DNA from 4 places in the Lysinibacillus sp. BS3 genome. Region 4 is predicted to be linked to each of the others. Evidence: riboswitches for the same ligand, from Rfam matches in the RefSeq annotation. Region 4 holds a riboswitch; each other region holds the start of a gene.
The links. A riboswitch is a leader RNA that binds a small molecule or an ion and turns the genes downstream of it on or off. The one in region 4 is predicted to bind thiamine pyrophosphate.
Positions count from the first base shown of each region.

Region 1: it holds a riboswitch for thiamine pyrophosphate, as region 4 does, so the genes downstream of both, thiT (energy-coupled thiamine transporter ThiT) here and thiM (hydroxyethylthiazole kinase) in region 4, are expected to answer to the same signal.
Region 2: it holds a riboswitch for thiamine pyrophosphate, as region 4 does, so the genes downstream of both, thiC (phosphomethylpyrimidine synthase ThiC) here and thiM (hydroxyethylthiazole kinase) in region 4, are expected to answer to the same signal.
Region 3: it holds a riboswitch for thiamine pyrophosphate, as region 4 does, so the genes downstream of both, AAJG31_RS01350 (ABC transporter substrate-binding protein) here and thiM (hydroxyethylthiazole kinase) in region 4, are expected to answer to the same signal.

Region 1 is NZ_CP154860.1:3,422,610-3,428,180, reverse strand. It holds gene AAJG31_RS16860 (hypothetical protein) at 1-159, shown strand, start outside; gene map (type I methionyl aminopeptidase) at 189-944, opposite strand; gene thiT (energy-coupled thiamine transporter ThiT) at 1,107-1,667, opposite strand; TPP riboswitch at 1,802-1,909, opposite strand; gene AAJG31_RS16845 (DUF4870 domain-containing protein) at 2,035-2,358, shown strand; gene AAJG31_RS16840 (hypothetical protein) at 2,414-2,536, shown strand; gene AAJG31_RS16835 (SMC family ATPase) at 2,577-5,571, opposite strand, start outside.
Region 2 is NZ_CP154860.1:2,494,536-2,500,106, reverse strand. It holds gene AAJG31_RS12320 (methyl-accepting chemotaxis protein) at 114-2,213, shown strand; gene AAJG31_RS12315 (AEC family transporter) at 2,324-3,253, shown strand; TPP riboswitch at 3,314-3,428, shown strand; gene thiC (phosphomethylpyrimidine synthase ThiC) at 3,569-5,347, shown strand; gene AAJG31_RS12305 (catalase) at 5,471-5,571, opposite strand, start outside.
Region 3 is NZ_CP154860.1:258,764-264,334, forward strand. It holds gene parE (DNA topoisomerase IV subunit B) at 1-1,243, shown strand, start outside; gene parC (DNA topoisomerase IV subunit A) at 1,240-3,678, shown strand; TPP riboswitch at 3,787-3,897, shown strand; gene AAJG31_RS01350 (ABC transporter substrate-binding protein) at 4,051-5,046, shown strand; gene AAJG31_RS01355 (thiamine-binding protein) at 5,048-5,338, shown strand; gene AAJG31_RS01360 (ABC transporter permease) at 5,338-5,571, shown strand, end outside.
Region 4 is NZ_CP154860.1:3,953,945-3,959,515, forward strand. It holds gene thiI (tRNA uracil 4-sulfurtransferase ThiI) at 1-761, shown strand, start outside; gene AAJG31_RS19600 (alpha/beta-type small acid-soluble spore protein) at 907-1,125, shown strand; gene thiE (thiamine phosphate synthase) at 1,195-1,839, opposite strand; gene thiD (bifunctional hydroxymethylpyrimidine kinase/phosphomethylpyrimidine kinase) at 1,829-2,653, opposite strand; gene thiM (hydroxyethylthiazole kinase) at 2,641-3,408, opposite strand; TPP riboswitch at 3,492-3,589, opposite strand; gene AAJG31_RS19620 (acyl--CoA ligase) at 3,780-5,363, shown strand; gene sppA (signal peptide peptidase SppA) at 5,549-5,571, shown strand, end outside.

The sequences.
Region 1 (5,571 bases), 530 kb from region 4:
GATGTTATGTATCCAAGTGTTTTTATTTGGGCTTATATTGGAATCGCCATACATAATGGTTTTGATGAGCTACTTGTTACTACAGCCGCTTTATTTTTATGCGGTGTTCTCTTTGTTGGCATTTTATTTATTAAAAAAAATCCTGCCTACCAAAAATAAATTGGTTAGCAGGATTTTTTCATTACATCCTATTCTTCGTCTAATGACGTTAAGATAATTGGTTTATCTTTTGTTACAATGACTGAATGTTCGATTTGAGCTACAAGTGATTTATCAGGCGTCACGAATGTCCAGCCATCACCTGCTTCTACGATATGCTCTGCCTTTGCTGAGATAAATGGCTCAACCGCAAGGACCATACCTTCTTTCATAATAGTAGAATCCCATGCATCGTAATAATTTAAAATATGGTTTGGTTCATCATGTAAAGATTGACCTAAGCCATGACCTGTTAAATTCATAATAACAGTTAACCCATTAGCATTTGCCTCGCGTTCAACAGCTTTACCAATTTGATTTAATTTAGATCCAGCCTTTACCTTTGTCATTGCTCGATCAAAGGCACTTTTAGCAACACGGCAAAGCTTTTCTTTGTCCTCATAGCCATCACCCACAACAAATGAAATACCTGTGTCAGCAAAATAGCCATTTAAAGAGCCTGAAACATCAATATTTACGATATCTCCCTCTTGAATAACACGCTTTCCTGGAATACCATGTGCTACTTCTTCATTGACGCTAATACATGTATACCCTGGAAAATCATATTCTCCCTTTGGTCCTGAAATAGCGCCAGCCTCTGCAAACATGCGACCAGCAATTTCATCAAGCTCAAGTGTTGTAACACCTGGTTTTGTGGCAGCTTTCATTGCTTCGCGAATTTCAGCACAAATGCGTCCTATTTTTTTAAAAGCTTCAATCTCTTCTTGCGTTTTTACAATCATGTATAACGTCCCTTTCATCTAATATCTATTCTTTAATATAACATAACTTTTTATGCGTATAACGATAAACGCTTTAAATATTGTATGCTTTCCTACTTTGCAAAGTGCTAAAAGAGTTATTCACGACAAAAAAGTCCCTCCACTCATGTGAAGGGACTAGCATTAAGCTTTTCTTTGCATTAATTGGGGAGCGGCTGTAAATAAAAGAACACCAACGATAGCCGTTAAAATGGTTGCTGGTAGCATATATGTACCATTGTAGATGATGGAATAGATCCATGCATTTTGGTCACCCGCATATTCGGCAAAAAATACAGCACCAGCGATTGTATGTGCTGTGTATCGTAAGAAGCCTGCGAAAACGGTACCTATGATTATATAAAGTGCCATTTTTGTTTTGTTCATATGTTTAGCAGCGTCTAACACTGGTCCACGTACAACCGCCGCTAATCCTACAACAGTAAAAGCAACACCATAATCTAGTAATCCTTGTAGCCAGTGCACGATATAAGAACCAAACATTGTTTGCATAACACCCACAAGTAGTCCCGTAGTAAGACCAGCTACTAAGCCCCAGCGAAATGCTATTAACATAATCGGTACCATAACAAGACTAACTGAGCCGCCTTGTGCCCATACTTTAAAGGAAACCTGATCCAGTACGAGACCTATCGCTGCAAAAATCGCAATCTCCACTAGCATTAATAGTCTTTTTTTGTCCATACATATTCTCTCCTTTGTTCCGATGTAGGATACAAGAGCAGGAATAGAAAAGCGCTGATATGTCTCTTTCTGACACCTTTTTTCCTTTACGGACGAAAAAACGATGTCAGGACAGAGCCTCACATCGTACAAGTGTCGGTTTCTATCCACATCCCTACGCAAGCGTTAACTTACAGGTTCGAAGAGTCAAGGCATTACGTGCCCAGTCTCAGCTGACATCATCAGCTCCCCTTGTGGTCGTTACATCTGAATTTATTTGAACACTCTCATTGTACGCAAAGGATTGAAGGATTACAACCTTCCATACATCATTTTTTTGAAACTTTGCTGTTTTTCATGCGTAAATATTTAAAAAGGAGGTACAACTATGGAGAATCAAAAAATTTTAGCTGCCTTTAGTTATCTTAGTATTTTCTTCGCCCCTTTTATCGTTCCATTAATTGTATATTTCGTGACTAAAGATAGTGATGTAAAAAAACATTCGATTCGTGCACTTGTCTCTCATTTAGTTCCTTTTGTTTTTGGCATCCTGTTCTTTATTGTCTTTGTTTTTTCCACATTTAGTTTAGATCCAACCTCCAGTAATAATACAGTGATGATTATTTGGTTTGTTTCATTCGCCATCTATGCTCTCGTCTCACTAGGTATTGTGATTTGGAATATAATTCAGGCTGTTCGTGTTATCCGTTAATGTTTTATTTTTAAGTGAAACAGGTAGTAGTAATTGTAAAAGGAGCTGTTTTGGGATGAAAGTATCAAACGTTGTAAAAACTGCCGTTAAGTTAGCACCTATTGTTATTCCTATCGTAAAAAAAGTAATGGCTGCAAAAAAGGGCACAACGCCTACAACCACAACTCGAAAAAAATAAAACGGAGGCGTATTCCTTTTAGAGGAAATACGCCTTCGTTTTATTTCACTTCAAAATGGGTTTGACTATGGCCATTTAATGTTTTTTCCACATGTAAAACTGCTGGCATCGCAGATTTCAATTCAGGCACATGCGAAATAACGCCAATCATACGACCAGAATCCTGCAAATCAATTAATGTATCGATTGCTTTATTTAGTGATTCCTCATCGAGCGAGCCAAAGCCCTCATCAATAAACATCGTTTCAATATGAATATTACCTTGGTAGCTTTGAATCACATCTGCCATCCCCAATGCAAGGCTCAACGAAGCATTAAACTTTTCGCCACCTGATAAAGTTTTGACATCTCGTAATTGATCTGTATAAGCATCATAAACATCAAGACCAAGGCCACTTTGCTTCGCATGCTTTTCTAATCTATCTGAACGTCTAAGCTCAAATTGACCGTTTGATAAATGATACAGACGTATATTGGCAGCTTCTGTAATTTGATCTAAGTAGTTAATTTGTATATAACGCTCAAAGGATAGCTTTTTCGAATTTTGTCCATTTAATAATCCATAGAGCTCCTTTACTCGTCCTGCTTCTTGTTCAAGTAAATGAAGCTCTTTCGCTATTTCTTCCACCCTTTCACTAAAGCCTTGGCATGCTTGTATAAAGCCATTCATCTGTTGCAAACGTTTAAATGCTTCCTCATAGGAAATTCGCTGCTGTTCTACTCTTGCTTCCATCGCCTCTAAATCTTGCTTCTCTTTTCCTTGAAGGTATGTAGCCCCTTCGGTAATCTGAATTTGCAACGTGTGTACTTGTAAAGCATAGTCGCTACATGCTTTTCGAAGTGCATCCAATTGTATGGCACTCCGTTTAGCAGTTGCATAAGCCTCATAGCTTTCGAAACCTATTTCTTGCATATCTGCTGAAAATTGCTGAAGCTTTTCATTCATTTTAAGCTGTAATTCCTCAAAGGACTGTTTGGCAATTTCTACAGTTAGTGTTGCATTGCTAGCTGCTTCCTTTGCTGCATGCAAATTTTCTTGACTCACTTGCCAACTTTTTTGAAGCTCTTCTTTCTGTTTACTAACTTCATTTAGTTGTTGCTTTAATTGCTGTAAAGTTGGTAAATTAGGGGGCATCTGCTTAAGTTGTTCGTCTACAACCGCTTGTAATTTTGTCCATTCTTTTATCTGCTCTGCTAAATATTGCTCTAGCTTCATATGCTTATTTCGTAGCTGCTCTATTCGGTCATGCTGATGCTTTATTTTTAATCGCACATCAGCTAATTGATGTTGAATAATTTTTAATGCAGCAAGCTCTTGTTCCACTTCATGTAGAGTAGCGGTGATCTGTGGTTGGTCTTCTTGTTTAATATGCTGAGCCTCGAGTTGTCGCCATGTATCTTGAAGAAGTTGCTGCGCTGATGCTAAAAATGCCTCTTTCTCTAAATACTTACGCTCGTCTGATGATGCCTTCGCTCTTAATGCTTCCACTTGAGCAAGCTCAATAACTTCCAGTTGCTCATTGTGTGCTTTCTGATGTGTCATACTACCACAAACAGGACAGGGTTCTCCTTCCTTCAGTTGTTCTGCTAAAATACTAGCTTGACTCGTCAGCCATCGTTGCTGCAAAAGTTGAAGTGCCTCTTTACTTTCTTGATAGAGACTTTCTGAAGCAACTACATCCTGCTTAGCTAAATCTACGGCATGTTTATATTTATCCGCTTGCTTGATTAAAGCAACCTGTTCCCGTAGTTTCGGTAATTGTTCTAAATAGCTTTCATAGGGTTCAACCTGTTTTTCATAGCCTTCTAATGATTGAGAAAAATGCTGTAATTGCTCTTGTTCATTTTCCAAAAGTTTGACGTTATCATTTACTGCTCGTTTTGCATTTTCAGCATATTGCTCCGCTATTTGCAGCTGCTGTATATTGTTTTCATAGGCTTCAAATTTCGGTAAAAGCGCTATCATCTGCATTTCCTGCTGTAAGATTTGCTGTCGTTCAGATTCTTTAGCCTGCTCTATCTCATATTTTTCTTGCGCTTCTTGCAACTTTTCTTGTGACTGCTGTTGCTTAACCTTTGCTTGTTGAAATGCTATCTCTTTAACATTCAGTTCAGCACGTAAATCCTTGCATTGTTGTTCGAGCAGCACCAGTCGCTCTGCTTGTTCTGCTAAAGCAATCTCCTTCTCCTTTGCTTGGTATAAATCCTGCTGTTGTAAAAGCATTTGTAGCCGTTGCTGTCGATTAGCTTGTTCATCAAATTGCTCATTTAGCGTTTTTGCTAAGCGATAATATTCCTGCTCTTTTTGATGAAGGCTATACGCTTCTTCATAGTATGACTGTTCATCTTCTCCACATTTCTTATAGTAGCTAAGCTCCTCATCAAGTGCCTCTGTCAGTTGATGTAAATTTTCCGTATTATCAGCAATCACTGTGAATAAAGTGGAAGAACGTTGTGGTAAGGCGCCCACAATTTGACCAAGTAAATGTTCTTTTAATTGTTTGGCACGCTCAAGATCACTTTCTGCTTCTTTACGCTTGGCATCAAGCTTTTTTGCCATGACACCGAAACGATCTGTTTTAAAGATTTTCCGTAAAATTACTTCTTTATTTGTTGAATCAGAGGTTAATAGTTTTCTAAATTCACCTTGAGGTAGCATGACAATTTGGCTAAATTGATCTTTTGTGAGACCTATGATTTCCTGCACTTTCTTATCGACTTCAAGCGTTTGCTGTTTCTCTACAATGCTATAATCTAGCTTTCCGTCTTTTACTTCTGCTAGCTCTATTTTCTTTCCAGTAACCGTTTTATTTTTTTCTTTAATATGACCTGGCTGTCGTACTATTTGATAGACTTTTCCATGCATTTCAAAGACGAGTTCTACAGCTGTATAAACTTCATCATGTGCAAAGCCGCTTCTTAGTAAAGCTGTATCCTGCCGGTCCTCCCCACTACCTGATCCGTAAAGAGCATAGCAAATAGCATCGAAAATGGTTGTTTTACCAGCACCAGTTTTTCCAGAAATGGCAAACAAT
Region 2 (5,571 bases), 1.5 Mb from region 4:
GTATCGGTATTTTTCTCTATAATTCTGTAAATTTTCTACTTTATTCGCTAAATATTTTATTGTGATACAATCATCCATCCATTATTATTAGTATAAAAGTGGGGGTGTTAGTTATGAAAAAATCAAGAGGAATTGCCTTAAAACTTTCTTCCCTTATAATAGGATTATTTCTCATTTTATTTTTATCCTATACTGTCATAACGGGAATTATTATAAAAAAGCAAAGTGTTGAAGACGCAGAGCATGGAACATTACAATCGGCTGAATCTTCTGCAGCTATTATGAGTGAAAGATTTAAGAAAGCCAATACGACATTACAAACAACAAAGCGTATCATAGAAAGCATGGAGAAGAATAATACGTTGTCTACCAAGGGTGTCATAGACGTAATGGAAAACAATTTAGCTAGCAATAATGACATTCTTGGAGTAGGAGCAATCTTTGAGCAAGATTCTATTATTTTAGAACCAACTGAAGCTGCTTTAGTAGATACTAAAAAACGTTTTATCCCTTATTTAAGTAAGAACGGAAATGATATCTCGACTGCTCTAATCGAAGGTATTGATGATAAGAGTATTTCTGAATGGTATTGGGTACCAAAAGAAGATAGACGTGCAGTTTTGACAGAGCCCTATGATTATAATGTAAACGGCCAATCCGTATTAATGACAACCATTTCAGTGCCATTAATCAATGCTTCCGGGACATTTTTCGGTGTATTGACTGCCGATGTATCAATAGATTTTTTAAATGATTTAACAAAATCGAATGCCCCAGAAGGCGGTTATGCGGCAATTATTACGAATAAAGGTGTGCTAACAGCTAACAGTTTTGGTGATGAGCTAGTTGGGCGCAATATGCAAGAGGATCCTACTTGGACAAGTATTAGTAAGACAATGGAAAATGGTGAACTAACAAGTATGTACGTTGACTCTAATCAACTGAAGGAAAAGGCCTATAATGTTTTTGCTCCAATGATTTTAGAGGGTATTGACGAAACATGGACTGTTCAAGTCGTGTTAGCTGAATCAAAGATTCTAGAAACATATAATCATGTATTTGTATTTACGATTATTGCTTCCATTATTATGGTGGTTTTGATGACAGCTGCAAGTGTGTTATTCATCTATAAACAATTAAAACCACTTAAATTTTTACGTGCATCGATTGAAACTGCAGCCGAAGGGGATTTAACACAAAAGGTAGAAGAGCGATATATTAAGCCTGATGAAATTGGTGCAGTTGCTGTGGCCTATAATAATATGTTAGATAAAACCAATAGTGCGATTCAAACTGTACTAAATTCCACGAGGTTATTGAACCAATCTTCTAATCAGGTAAATGAGGCATTTAATGAGGTAGTTGCTTCTAGTCAGGAGGTTTCCGTAGCTATCAACGAGATTGCACAAGGAGCTTCGAAGCAATCAGAGGATACAGAAGAAACAAATTATCGAATGATGGATTTATCAGATCAGATTGATGCTATTACGGCTCTTTCTAATGAAATGGATGAGCTATCTCATAAAACAGGTGTAACAACGGAAAAAGGATTGCATGAGGTTGAAAGTTTAAGAGAACGTAATATGGAGACCAATGAAGTGAATGGGCGTATCCAGCAGCAAATGGAATCATTAGCTTCTAATATTGCCAATATTAATCAGATTATTGCTTCGATTCAAAGCATTACCGAGCAGACTAATCTGCTAGCTTTAAATGCAAGTATTGAGGCTGCACGTGCTGGTGAACATGGTAAAGGATTTGCTGTAGTTGCAGAGGAAGTTAGAAAGCTAGCAGAACAATCTAAGAATGAAACAGAAATTATTAAGAGTACAGTAGAAAGTATTCTTGAAAATTCTCAGCAGACGGTTGCTGTGATTGCATCTAATGCAGATTTAATGCAATCTCAAAATGAGTCCGTACAAAGCACGCAACTAGCATTTAAAGATAGCAGTGATTTGTCGGGTTCAATTGCAAATTCTATTAGTGATTTAATGAATAAACTATCTAGCATGTTAGAGCATAAAAATCAGGCAATCATGGCTATCCAAAGTATTTCGGCTATTTCAGAGCAAACAGCAGCCTCTGCGGAACAAGTAAGTGCTTCTGCAATGGATCAACAAGTAGAATTACAAAAAGTAGCAGAGTCTATTCAAAATATGAACGATATTTCAAACGAGCTACAAGAAGTTGTAAACCGATTTAAGCTTGCTTAAAAAGAAAGGCTGCCTTCAATATAGAGGCAGTCTTCTTTATGGTGAAAGCCGGAGAAATTGACCTAGAAGGAATTCAACACTACTATTAACACTGGAAGGGGGACATTGATATGATGTATCTCGGAATGATTTTCTTTCAAATTGTTGTACCTATTTTAGTGTTACTTGTAATAGGCGCTATACTACAAAAGAAATTTCGCTTTAATTTAAAAGCATTGTCTCAGCTTATTACATATTGCTTTATGCCAGCAGCTGTTTTTGTAAATTTATATGAAACACATGTGGAATTAACTGTACTGGGAGAGGTCGGATTATTTATTGTACTCTTTATCGGTAGTCAAATGATACTCAGTCACTTTATGGCAAAAGGGTTAGGTTTAGCTAGAACAGAGGCAGCTGTCTTTAAAAATAGTGTTGTGCTCATTAACTCGGGTAATTACGGTATTCCAGTGGCTCAAATGATATTTGCCACGCAACCTATTGGAGTAGCCATTCAGGTCATGCTCGTAATCTTTCAAAATATGACTACGTATACATATGGTTTATACAATTTAATTTCTTCTACAAAGTCAGGTATGACAATCATCAAGGATTTCTTTAAAATGCCTATTATTCATGCGCTTATTATAGGTGTCGCTATGAATTATTTTGATATCGGTATTCCACAGTTTATCAAAATACCAGTAGAACATGTGGCAGATGGATTTATTGCTGTGGCTCTAATTACTTTAGGTGCGCAATTATCACAATTAGAGATGAAATCAATGTTTAATAAAACCGTCTTTATCAGCTGTTTTACGCGATTAATTATTGGACCATCTGTTGCATTGGCCATTATTTATATATTGGGATTAGATGGAGTCGTCGCACAATCACTGTTTATAGCTAGTGCTTTTCCAACATCCCGCAATAGTTCTAGTCTAGCATTGGAATATGATGTAGAATCAGCAACAGCCGCGCAAGCTGTTTTATTTTCAACCATTGTAAGCTGTATAACTGTAACCATTGTGATCTATTTTGCAGAAGTATTATTTACCTAGTAAGATAAAAAATAACTTCCATCTCTTAGTATTATCTGCTACACTAGCATCAAACTAAATAGTATTAACTAGGGGAGTCTGATGAGTCAGGCTGAGAGGGAAACGCTACGAAGTTTCTTGACCCTTTGGACCTGATCTGGCTCATACCAGCGTGGGAAAGTTAAGAAGCTATTGCAGAGTATGCAATCAATAGACCTTTACATTCGTGGCCGGATCCAAATAATTATTTTGGATTCGGCCTTTATTTTTTGGATTGTTGGGGTGAGCTAGAATCGGTCCTTATATCAAAATAAATTTAAGGGAGAGAAGTAGCTCATGTCAGCAATTAGTGAAAAGAATATTACCATTATGTCCAGCTTTGAAGGAAGCAAAAAAGTATATGTGGAAGGATCACGCCCAGATATTCTAGTACCTATGCGAGAAATTGCATTAAGTCCGACAACAGGCAGTTTTGGAAATGAAGAAAATGCTCCTATTCGAGTATATGATACGAGTGGGCCCTATACAGATCCAGCCTACCAAGTAGATATTACGAAAGGTTTACCTGCCTTACGAAATGCATGGATTCAAGAGCGAGGGGATGTAGAAGCATATGAGGGACGCTCCATTAAACCGGAGGATAATGGCTTTCGTCATGTTGATGACCCGCGTATTCAAGAAAATGTCTTCCCTGAGTTGGCGAGAAAGCCTTTGCGTGCTAAAAAAGGTAAAAATGTGACACAGCTTCACTATGCACGAAAGGGAATTATAACGCCTGAAATGGAGTTTGTAGCGATTCGTGAAAATATGGATCCTGAATTTGTACGTTCAGAAATTGCAGCTGGGCGTGCTATAATGCCTTCTAATATTAATCACCCTGAGGCAGAGCCAATGATTATTGGGCGTAATTTTCATGTAAAGATCAATGCGAATATCGGGAATTCTGCTGTATCTTCTTCCATTGCAGAAGAAGTTGAGAAAATGACCTGGGCAACTCGATGGGGCGCAGATAATATTATGGATTTATCGACTGGTAAACATATTCATACAACTAGAGAATGGATTATTCGAAATGCGGCAGTACCAGTGGGAACAGTGCCAATTTATCAGGCTTTAGAAAAGGTAAATGGTGTAGCAGAGGATTTAACGTGGGAGGTTTATCGTGATACTCTCATTGAACAAGCTGAGCAGGGTGTGGATTACTTCACCATTCATGCAGGTGTCCTTTTACGCTATGTACCACTAACAGCAAATCGTGTGACAGGTATTGTATCTCGAGGTGGCTCTATCATGGCACAGTGGTGTTTATATCATCATCAAGAGAATTTCCTGTATACACACTTTGAGGAAATCTGTGAAATTATGAAAGCCTATGATGTTGCTTTTTCCTTAGGTGATGGTTTACGCCCAGGCTCAATTGCAGATGCCAATGATGAGGCACAATTTGCAGAGCTTGAAACACTAGGCGAGCTAACACAGATTGCTTGGCAGCATGATGTTCAGGTAATGGTTGAGGGACCAGGTCATGTACCAATGCATTTGATTAAAGAAAACATGGACAAGCAATTAGAGGTTTGTAAGGAAGCTCCCTTCTATACATTAGGACCACTCACAACAGATATTGCTCCAGGTTATGACCACATTACATCAGCCATTGGGGCAGCCATGATTGGCTGGTTTGGTACAGCGATGCTTTGTTATGTGACACCGAAAGAGCATCTTGGTTTACCGAATCGCGAGGACGTTCGTGTGGGCGTTATCACTTATAAAATTGCTGCACATGCTGCTGATTTAGCAAAAGGTCATCCAGGTGCACAACAACGAGACGATGCACTGTCTAAAGCGCGCTTTGAGTTCCGTTGGCGTGATCAATTCAATCTGTCACTAGATCCCGAGCGTGCAGTGGAATATCATGATGAGACACTGCCAGCAGAGGGAGCAAAAACAGCACACTTTTGTTCTATGTGTGGGCCTAAATTCTGTAGCATGAGAATTTCACAGGATATTCGTAATTATGCGAAAGATAAGGATTTGAATACGACTGAAGCGATCCATCAAGGTATGAAAGAAAAGGCTGAGGAGTTTAAAAAAGCAGGCAGTCAAATTTACCAATAATGAAAGAAAAGGCTTATGTCAAAAAAATAGACATAGGCCTTTTCTTAATAAAAAAACTCCATGTGAATAGTGGATTCACATGGAGTGAAAGTTGGATTTGGATATCAATAATAAAGTGGAATATTAAACGTTTGTTGGTTGTTTTACATATGGATTTGTAAGGTCCATACCTTCTAAGGAAAGACCCATCGCTTTAGCGACACCTTCACCATATGCTGGGTCAG
Region 3 (5,571 bases), 1.0 Mb from region 4:
TGTAGAAGGCGTACAGGATGAAATCGAAGTAGAGTTCGCTTTCCAGTATAACGATGGTTATTCGGAAACGATTTTATCATTCGTTAATAATGTCCGTACACGAGATGGTGGTACACATGAAACGGGTGCAAAGGCAGCATTGACGCGTGTCTTTAATGAATATGCAAGAAAAATTGGCTTGTTAAAGGACAAGGATAAAAACCTTGAGGGGACAGATATTCGTGAAGGCTTAGCAGCCATTGTATCTGTTCGTATTCCAGAGCACTTACTGCAATTTGAAGGACAAACAAAGGGTAAGCTTGGGACAAGTGAGGCTCGTTCTGCAGTAGATAGTGTAGTGTCTGAGCAAATTTTGTATGTGCTAGAGGAAAATGCAGAATTATCAGCTTCTCTTGTTCGTAAAGCGATTCGAGCGCAGCAAGTGCGTGAAGCGGCTCGTAAAGCGCGTGAGGATGCACGAAATGGCAAGAAAAATAAAAAGGGTAGTACGATTTTATCTGGAAAATTAACGCCAGCTCAGTCACGTAATGCGGCAAAAAATGAGCTGTATTTAGTCGAGGGTGATTCTGCGGGTGGCTCTGCTAAACAAGGACGTGACCGTACATTCCAAGCGATTCTGCCATTGCGCGGGAAGGTAATCAACACAGAAAAAGCCAAGCTACAGGATATTATGAAAAACGAAGAAATTTCAACGATTATCCATGCGATTGGGGCAGGTGTTGGTACGGATTTTGCGGTGGAGGATTCTGCCTACAATAAAGTAGTCATCATGACCGATGCGGATACAGATGGGGCACATATTCAAGTCTTGCTATTAACATTCTTCTATCGTTATATGCGTCCGCTCATTGAGTCTGGGAAAGTCTATATCGCACTACCGCCGCTTTATAAAGTATCAAGAGGTACAGGGAAAAAAGAAGTCATTGAATATGCTTGGACAGAAAGTGATTTACAAAAGGCCATCAAGAAGGTTGGAAAGGGTTACATATTACAGCGCTATAAAGGTCTTGGTGAGATGAATGCAGACCAACTGTGGGACACAACGATGAACCCTGAAACACGGACATTGATTCGTGTCACAATCGAGGATGGTGCACGAGCGGAGAGACGTGTCACGACGTTAATGGGTGATAAGGTGGAACCACGTCGTAAATGGATCGAAGCCAATGTAGACTTCGGTATGGAGGATGATTCTAACATTTTAGAGAATGAATTCATCCAACAAGAGGAGGACCAAGCATGAGTAGTACAGAAAAGTTTCAAGATTTACCGTTAGAAGAAGTAATGGGTGACCGTTTTGGTCGCTATAGTAAATATATTATTCAAGACCGCGCGTTGCCTGATGCACGTGACGGTCTTAAACCAGTACAGCGCCGTATTTTATATGCGATGTTTACGGAAGGCAACACACATGATAAGCCGTTCCGTAAATCCGCAAAAACAGTGGGTAACGTAATTGGTAACTATCATCCGCACGGCGATAGCTCTGTGTATGAAGCGATGGTACGGATGAGTCAGGACTGGAAGGCACGTCATATGCTTATTGAGATGCACGGGAACAATGGCTCGGTAGATGGCGATCCTCCAGCTGCAATGCGTTATACAGAGGCGAGACTATCAGCTATTGCCGCTGAAATGCTACGAGATATTGGCAAGAAAACGGTTGAATTTGTGCCAAACTTTGATGATCAGGATATGGAGCCAACTGTATTACCAGCACGTTTTCCTAACCTTTTAGTCAATGGCTCTACAGGAATTTCCGCTGGTTATGCGACAGATATTCCGCCACATGCCTTAGATGAAGTACTGGATGCTGTGTTGATGCGCTTAGACAAGCCTAATGTTACTGTAGATGAATTGATGACGGTGATTAAAGGACCTGATTTCCCAACGGGTGGAATCATTCAAGGTGTTGATGGCATTAAAAAGGCGTATGAAACAGGTCGTGGTAAAATCATCGTCCGTGCACAAGCAGTTGTTGAACCAATCAAGGGTGGTAAAGAGCAAATTGTTATCACTGAGTTACCATATGATGTAAATAAAGCGAATCTTGTGAAAAAAATTGATGAGCAACGTGTAGATAAACGATTAGAAGGCATTGCGGAAATTCGTGATGAATCAGACCGTACTGGCTTACGTGTCGTAATTGAGCTGAAAAAGGATGTACCAGGACAAGGAATTTTACAGTACTTGTTTAAAACAACTGATTTACAGGTAGCTTATAATTTTAATATGATTGCCATTCATAATCGTCGTCCAACGATGATGACATTGCCATTATTGCTAGATGCGTATATTGCCCATCAAAAAGAAGTGGTAACAAACCGTTCCATTTATGATTTACAAAAGGCAAAGGATCGTTCTCATATTGTAGATGGATTAATCAAAGCTCTTTCCATTTTAGATGAAGTCATTGCGACGATCCGTTCTTCTAATGATAAGAAGGATGCGAAGCTTAATTTACAAGCAAAGTTTGATTTTACAGAGGTACAAGCAGAGGCCATTGTAAGCCTGCAATTATATCGTTTAACGAATACGGATATTACAGAGCTACGTCAGGAACAGGACGAGTTAAATAAGCTAATTGCGAAGCTAGAGGGGATTCTGCAAAGTGAGGCAAAGCTAGTGCGTGTTATTAAACAAGAGTTGCTAGATATTAAGAAACGCTTTACAGAGCCTCGCCGCTCGAAGATTGAGCAAGAAATTGAAGAAATTAAAATTACATTGGATGTCCTTGTGCCAAGTGAAGAGGTTGTCGTAACAGTAACGAAGGATGGTTATATTAAACGTACATCCACACGTTCTCATGCCGCTTCAAACGGGCAAGATTTTGCCATGAAGGATTCAGATTATTTATTGTATGAAGCAAACTTGAATACACAGCACCATCTACTGCTTTTCACAAATCGAGGCAATTATATTTATCAGCCTGTTCATGAGCTGCCTGATATACGCTGGAAGGATCTCGGCCAGCATATTTCAAGTATTGTACCAACAGGGGAAGATGAATCGATTATTGCGGTTTATGGTTTCGAAACATTTGACCAGCCAAATACGTATGTCTTCACAGCCACAAAAGATGGCCAAATTAAGCGCTCACCACTCGCAGACTATGCGGTAACGCGTTATTCAAAGCCAATTAAAACGATGAATGTCAAGGCTGGTGATGCGATGATCTATGCATCATTTGTAACAGATGACGTGGAGCTGATGCTCACAACGGATACAGCCTATGCGATTCGTTTCCCTATGGAGGAGTTACCAGTTACAGGTGTGAAAACAGGCGGTGTGAAAGGGATCACACTAAAAGATGGAGAAGCCTTAGTTGGAGTCAATGTATTACAGCCTGATGTTACCCACTATGTAGTGATTGTGACACAGCGTGGGGCCGTGAAGAAAATGAATGTCGCTGAAGTTGAAGTAGCAAGTCGTGCAAAACGTGGACTAAAAGTATTAACAGAGTTAAAAGCAAACCCTCACCGAATTGTGGCAGTTGTTCAAGCAACAGACGAGGAGCAGGTTGTGATTGAAACTGAAAAAGGTGTTCAAGAGATGATTGACGTACAAGCATTGTCTCGTGCGGATCGCCATTCCAATGGTTCATTTAAAGTGGATATTGCAACAGATGGAGCAATTTCTCATGTTGTAACAGCCAAAAAAGAACAGAAACCAAGCTAAAAGCATGCCCAGCCTCTTAGGAGCGCTGGGCTTTAAGCTCTATTCAAAAATAGCACCTTGTCATTTAAGTGAAACTATGGGTATAATAATCATCGAAAAGTTCATAGCGAAAGAATGTAGGGGGGCTAGTAATTGCTAGCTGAGATTGTGTCCGGTAGACGCTGACCCTTTGAACCTGATTTGGCTCGTACCAGCGTAGGGAACATCTATTCAAAAAGCAAAGTTTTGAAGATTGATTGCAATACGTCTGGGAGGAATCCTAGGCGTTTTTTTATGTTTTCAAGCAACAGCTTGCCAACATTGTATACGCTTTCTTCTGGTGACAACATTCATTCATGAACACTTTCATATTACAAACTGGGAGGCTTTCGCATGAAAAAATGGTTTTTTATTTTATTGGCAGCACTATTGACATTAGTAGGCTGTAGTGACAAGGATGACAAGCAGACTGCAGACAAGCTGAAAAAGGTGTCTGTGGTACTGGATTGGACGCCGAATACAAATCATACAGGACTATATGTTGCCAAAAAACTCGGTTATTTTGAGGAACAGGGTTTAGATGTTGATATTATTATGCCTGGTGAGGCGGGCGCAGATCAGCTTGTTGCTTCTGGAAAGGCGGATTTTGGCGTGAGCTATCAGGAAGGCATAACACAGGCACGAGTACAGGATGTGCCGCTGGTCTCCATCGCAGCAATTATACAGCATAATACATCTGGCTTTGCTTCTATTGCTTCGAAGGGCATTACATCGCCAAAGGATTTTGAAGGTAAAACCTATGGTGGTTGGGGCGCGCCATTAGAGCAAGCCGTTTTACAATCACTCATGCAAAAAGAAAAGGCAGATATTAATAAGCTAGATATCGTCAATGCAGGGGATTTAGATTTCTTCACAATGATGGAAAAAGATATAGATTTTGCTTGGATTTATTATGCATGGACTGGGATTGAGGCTGAGCTGCGTGGGGAAAAGATTAATATGCTATATCTTACAGATTATAGTGATCAATTGGATTATTATACGCCAGTTTTAGCTACAAATGAAAAAATGATACAGGACAACCCGGATGTAGTCAAAGCCTTTGTGGCAGCTGCATCGAAGGGCTATGAATACGCAATTGAAAACCCAAGTGAAGCGGCTGATATTTTAATCGAAGCGGCACCTGATTTAGATCAAGCATTAGTGCATAAAAGTCAGGAATGGCTGGCTGATAAATATCAGGATGATGCCAAGCAATGGGGAGAGCAAAAGCTTTCTGTGTGGGAAAATTACGCGAAATGGATGTCTAGCAATCAAGTACTAGAGGGCGAATTTGATGCGAAAAAAGCCTTTACTAATGATTTCTTACCTAAAAAGGAGGCCAAATAAGATGGCAAATTCATTAATCAGTGTACAAATCATTCCGAAGACAGAGAAATATGAAGATGTTATACCATATGTCGATGCAGCAATTGCGGTGATCGATGCTTCTGGGGTGAAATATGAGGTACATCCATTGGAAACAACGATGGAGGGTGAGCTTTCAACATTGCTCCAAATCATTGAAAAAATGAATGAGAAGATGATTGAACTTGGTGCCATTAATGTCATTACACAAGTGAAAATTTTATATCAGCCAACGGGTATTACGATGGAGACATTAACGGGGAAATATCAGTAATGAAACGTGCATTACAGAAGGGAAGGACGATAATTTTTATCGCCTTCCTCTTGTTCATATGGGAACTAATCGTGCAGTTTGCTGAAGTTCCTCATTGGTTAGTACCCGCACCAAGTAGTATTTTGTCGGTAGCCATCCAGTCGTATCAAACCTTTCTACCACATGCATTCGCTACAGTACAATTAGCTCTACTAGGTTTGGCCATTGGCATCGCTTGTGGGCTAACGGTGGCA
Region 4 (5,571 bases):
AGCTACGTGTAGAAGTTCGTCATGATGCAACTTATATGATGGCACAAGTCATTCCTGGTGCAGGTGGAATGCCTGTAGGATCAAATGGCAAGTCTTTATTAATGCTATCTGGCGGTATTGATAGCCCTGTCGCAGGTTATTTAATGATGAAGCGTGGTGTGCGATTAGAGGCAATTCACTTCTTTAGTCCACCTTATACAAGCCAAAATTCATTGGAAAAAGTTAAAGTGCTTGCCAATGAATTAACAAAATTTGGTGCTAGTATTCGTTTGCATGTCATTCCTTTTACTGAAATACAAGTTCTTATTAAAGAAAAAGTACCTTCTAATGTATCGATGACGACAACACGCCGAATGATGTTGAAGGTTGCTGATCAGGTGCGTGAGGAAATTGGTGCACTTGCTATTGTAACGGGCGAAAGTCTTGGACAAGTGGCGAGTCAAACGCTTGAAAGTTTAACAGCAATAAACGCAGTAACAAATACACCTATCCTTCGTCCGCTGATTTCAACTGATAAATTAGAGATTATTGATATTGCAGAAAAAATCGGCACATACGAAACATCTATTCAGCCATTTGAAGATTGCTGCACGATTTTTACACCAGCAAGTCCAAAAACAAAACCGAAGCTTGAAAAGGTTGAGCATTATGAAAGCTTCTCTGACTTTGATGAATTGATCGAGCGAGCAGTGAAGAATCGCGAGGTCTATATTTTCCCTAAGAAAGAAGAACAACAAGATAAATTTGCAGATCTACTATAAGGATTCAAAAGCCGTCTCAAAGCCCATTTTGAGACGGCTTTTTTGTATGGATATTGTTATTCCAATAGAGGTACAATTTACCTCTAAATTTTTTGTATTAAAAATCTAATATCGCACATTCTATATTCACAAGGAGGTGAGAAACATGGCTTCAAACAACAACCGTAGTTCAAACCAGCTTGCAGTACCTGGTGTACAACAAGCACTAGATCAAATGAAATACGAAATTGCACAAGAATTTGGTGTTCAATTAGGAGCTGAAGCTTCAGCTCGTGCCAACGGTTCCGTTGGTGGTGAAATCACTAAACGTCTTGTACAAATGGCAGAATCTCAATTAAAAGGTATGCCAAACAACAACCAATAAATGCTGATTAAGCATTTATAAACTTAAACCAGTGACCGTAAAAGGCACTGGTTTTAGTTTGTTTATTGATCATTTATTTATACGAGATAAGGATCTAAATGTAGCTACTGTATGATCAACATCTTTGCTTTGACAAATAGCTGAAATAACAGCAACACCATCAACCCCCGTTTGAAATACAGAATGTGCATTTGTGAAATTTATTCCACCAATTGCTACAATTGGTAATTCAGGATGTAATGAATGTGCCTCCTGTAAAAAAGATGTACCACATGGTGGTTGTGCATCACTTTTAGAGGATGTTGGAAAGATTGGACCGATACCAACATAATCAGCTTGATGGTTAATAGCTATTTGCAATTCTTCCTCGCAATGGACAGATACACCAAGAATCATATCCCCGATTCTTTTACGTGCTACACTTACAGGTAAATCATCTTGTCCGATATGAACACCATCAGCCCCTAGTCGTATCGCTAGATCAACATCGTCATTAATGATAAAGGGCACATGATAGTGATGACATAGTTTTTGACATTGGCGTGCAAATTGTTCATACGCAAGTCCAGTTAACGCGTGAGGACCTTTTTCACGAAATTGAAACATTGTAATGCCTGCTTGCAAGGCTTTTTCTAGGATATAGATAGGTTGTTCTTGAGGAGGAACATTGCTCGTACCCATAATAAAATAAAGCTCCAAATCCTCACGTTTCATGAATAATCACCTCACAGCCTTCCTTATACTGTTGATAAGCAAAATGATTAGTGGGTCCATGACCATTTCCAATCGATAAATTAAACATAATAGCTAATTGGATAAATTTTTTAGCTTCTATAATGGCATTTTCCAGAGCAAATCCTTGTCCAAGAAAAGCAGTAAGTGCTGCGGAAAATGTACATCCAGTACCATGCGTATTTTTTGTTTGGATTCGTGGAGACTGCAAAGAAAAAGAACGTCCATTTTTGCAAAATACATAATCAATGGCATAAAGTGGATCTGCTAAATGACCACCTTTAATGATGACACATTGTACACCTAGCTGTAACAAGCTTTGAGCTACTTCTTTCATATCTTCAAAATGATGAATAGATCTCCCAGTAAGTGTCTCTGCCTCGGGTATATTGGGCGTAACAACCGTAGCAAGTGGTAATAAAGTTGAGCGTAAGGCATCGATAGCTTCTTGCTGTAATAGGCTTTCCCCACCTTTTGCAATCATCACCGGATCAACAATCAGCGGAATGTTTAGCTCCCTGATCTTGTGTGCAATTGCTTTGATAATTTCTGAGGAATAAAGCATTCCTGTTTTAATCGCAGCGATTGGAAAATCTTCTACTAAGGCCTCTAATTGTTTTTTTATAAAGGAAACGTCAATAGGGCAAACACCTGTTACACCCAAAGTATTTTGAGCAGTTAGAGCAGTAATAACAGAAGTACCGAACACTTCTAATTCCTGAAATGTTTTTAAATCAGCCTGTATACCCGCGCCACCACCACTATCTGAGCCAGCGATTGTTGTTACAATATGCATGAAGCTGCACCATCCTTTGATAAGCGATGTATAGCATTGAGTAAGGCTATTTGAAAATCACCAATGTCTGCAGTAAATGCGGATGCCAGTACACCTGCTTTTTTATAGTAAGTAAGTGTTTCTGTTAATTGTTGGTAAGGATTATGGCTTACACTATAGGCTGCGCCACAAATTGCGCTAAGTAAACAACCTGTACCCGTTACTTCCGTCATTTGTGGATGACCACCAGCGATCCATTGGCTATGCTTGCCATCAGTTATAAAATCGCGTTCTCCTGTGACAATAACAATGCATTGATAGCGTTGAGCCAATGATGTGGCTTCTAATTCCATAGCGATAGTGCCATGACCACTATCAACACCTTTTTGTTGCCAATTTACACCAACTATTGCTGCTAGCTCGCCGAGATTACAGCGAATCACGGCAAAGTGTATGTTTTCCAGTAAGTATTTTACGGTTTCCTTACGATAAGTTGTGGCTCCAACTCCGACAGGATCTAAAATAACAGGAATACCAAGTTTATTGGCTTTTTCACCTGCTAATAACATGGCACTTTTTGTGCGATCATTAAGTGTTCCAATATTAATTAATAATGCTTGAGCAATGGCCACCATCTCCTCTACCTCTTGGTAGTCATCGGCCATTACTGGTGAAGCACCTATCGCTAATAAACCATTTGCTTGAAAATTTGCCACTACATAATTGGTTATACAATGGATAAGTGGTTGCTGTTGACGAATTGTTTGAAAAATCATTGTAGTCCTCCTTTAGGGATGGACGTAAGCATGCAAAAAAGGCTCTTTTTGTGTAAAAATGCACGAAAAGAGCCTTTCATCTGAAAACGATGTTTATTGCTCCCTACGTCAGTATTAACTAACAGGTTCAAAGGGTCAGGTTTTACCTTCTCAACTCTTACGAGTCCCCCTGCAATCTTGCTTTTAGTTGACCAAAATGTACCATACTTTTCATTTGTATTCAATAGCAAGTTTTCCTATAGATAAAATGTGACCGATGCCATATAGGAGGGTATGATAGTTGTCATGACTTTACCGAAATTAAGCACAAACCATTGAAAATGCTGAAAAAAGAGTTTTATAATGTGTCATAACAAAAGGGGGCAATTGCCATGAAAAGACAAGATTTAGTTGCACCAGAATGGTATAACATAGTAGAGGAAATTGAAAAATATGCTCAGGATGCAGCCAAAAATGCTTTAATCATTTATGAAGAAAACCAAGACATCCAATGTATTACATATGCACATTTATTGGAAAAAGCGAATCAAGCAGCACATGTATTCACCAAGCAAGGTTTAAAGAAAGGTGATGTCATTTTAGTAATGGTACCACGTTCGGTTGAAGCATATATTGTGTATATTGCTGCATTGAAAGCGGGTTTAACTATTATTCCAAGTTCTGAGATGTTAAGAACAAAGGATATTGAGTATCGAATTCATCATGCAAATGCTAAAGCAGTTATTGCATTTGAACCCTATATTGAACAGTTCGATAAAGTGGGAAATTTACAAGACATACTGCAATTTGTCATAGGGAATGCACATGAACCTTGGCAGAACATACTTGAAAAAATGAATAATCAACCTACAACCTACATAAATCCTATCCCAACAAAAAGCACAGACAATGCATTTTTAGCCTATACAAGCGGAACAACAGGAAATCCAAAAGCAGCAGTGCATACGCATAGTTGGGGCTATGCTCATTTACGAACAACAGCACCACATTGGTTGGGTGTACAAGAAAATGATATTGTTTGGGCGACTGCAGCACCAGGGTGGCAAAAATGGATTTGGAGTCCATTTCTAGCTACTTTAGGCAGTGGTGCTACTGCATTTGTCTACAAAGGTAAATTTGAAGCAGCTTCTTATTTAGCATTGCTTGAGAGATTCAAAATCAATGTACTATGCTGTACACCAACTGAATATCGTTTTATGGCAGCGCTTGAAAATTTACATGAATATGATTTAAGTGAAATTCGCCAAGCTGTATCAGCTGGTGAGCCATTAAATAGTGAGGTTATTAGAGTATTCTTGGAAACATTCAAATTACAAGTGCGAGATGGCTATGGACAAACGGAAAATACATTATTGGTAGGCACAATGGTAGGGATGGAAGCGAGAGTTGGTTCTATGGGAAAACCTACTCCTGGCAACACTGTTGAAATTATTAATGATTTGGGCAAACCTGTTACAATCGGAGAAGTTGGTGATATTGCTGTTCATCGCGAAACGCCAGCACTCTTTAAAAAATATTTAAATGATCCTGAACGTACAAATTTACAATTTCGTGGGGATTGGTATATTACAGGAGATCGTGCTTATAAAGATGAAGATGGCTACTTTTGGTTTGACGGACGAGGAGACGATGTTATTATTTCCTCAGGCTATACAATTGGCCCTTTTGAAGTAGAGGATGCTTTAATGAAACATCCAACTGTAAAAGAGGCTGCTGTTATAGCGAGCCCTGATAAAGTAAGAGGAAATATTGTCAAAGCATTTATTGTTCTGCGCAATGGTGAAAAAGGTGATGGAGCGCTTATTCAAACACTCCAAAGTCATGTTAAATCATTGACTGCTCCTTATAAATATCCACGTGCTATTGAATTTGTAGAGGAACTACCAAAAACATCTTCTGGGAAAATTAGACGTGTCGAATTACGGCAACAAGAAATCAAACACCTCCAATTATAATATTTCCTAGGAAATAATGTCGAAAATCAAAGTTCATCAAAGGTATGGACTTTGATTTTTTTATTTTTTTTAGGTAAGGTAATATGAGGAAATACATAGCTTAAAGCTTTTTGTGTTTAATTATTGCAAAAAAATGAAACAAATTGGCAAGTCATACGTATTACGTGTTGAGGAGGCGGAAAGACATGAATGTAAAAAGGTGGGTTGC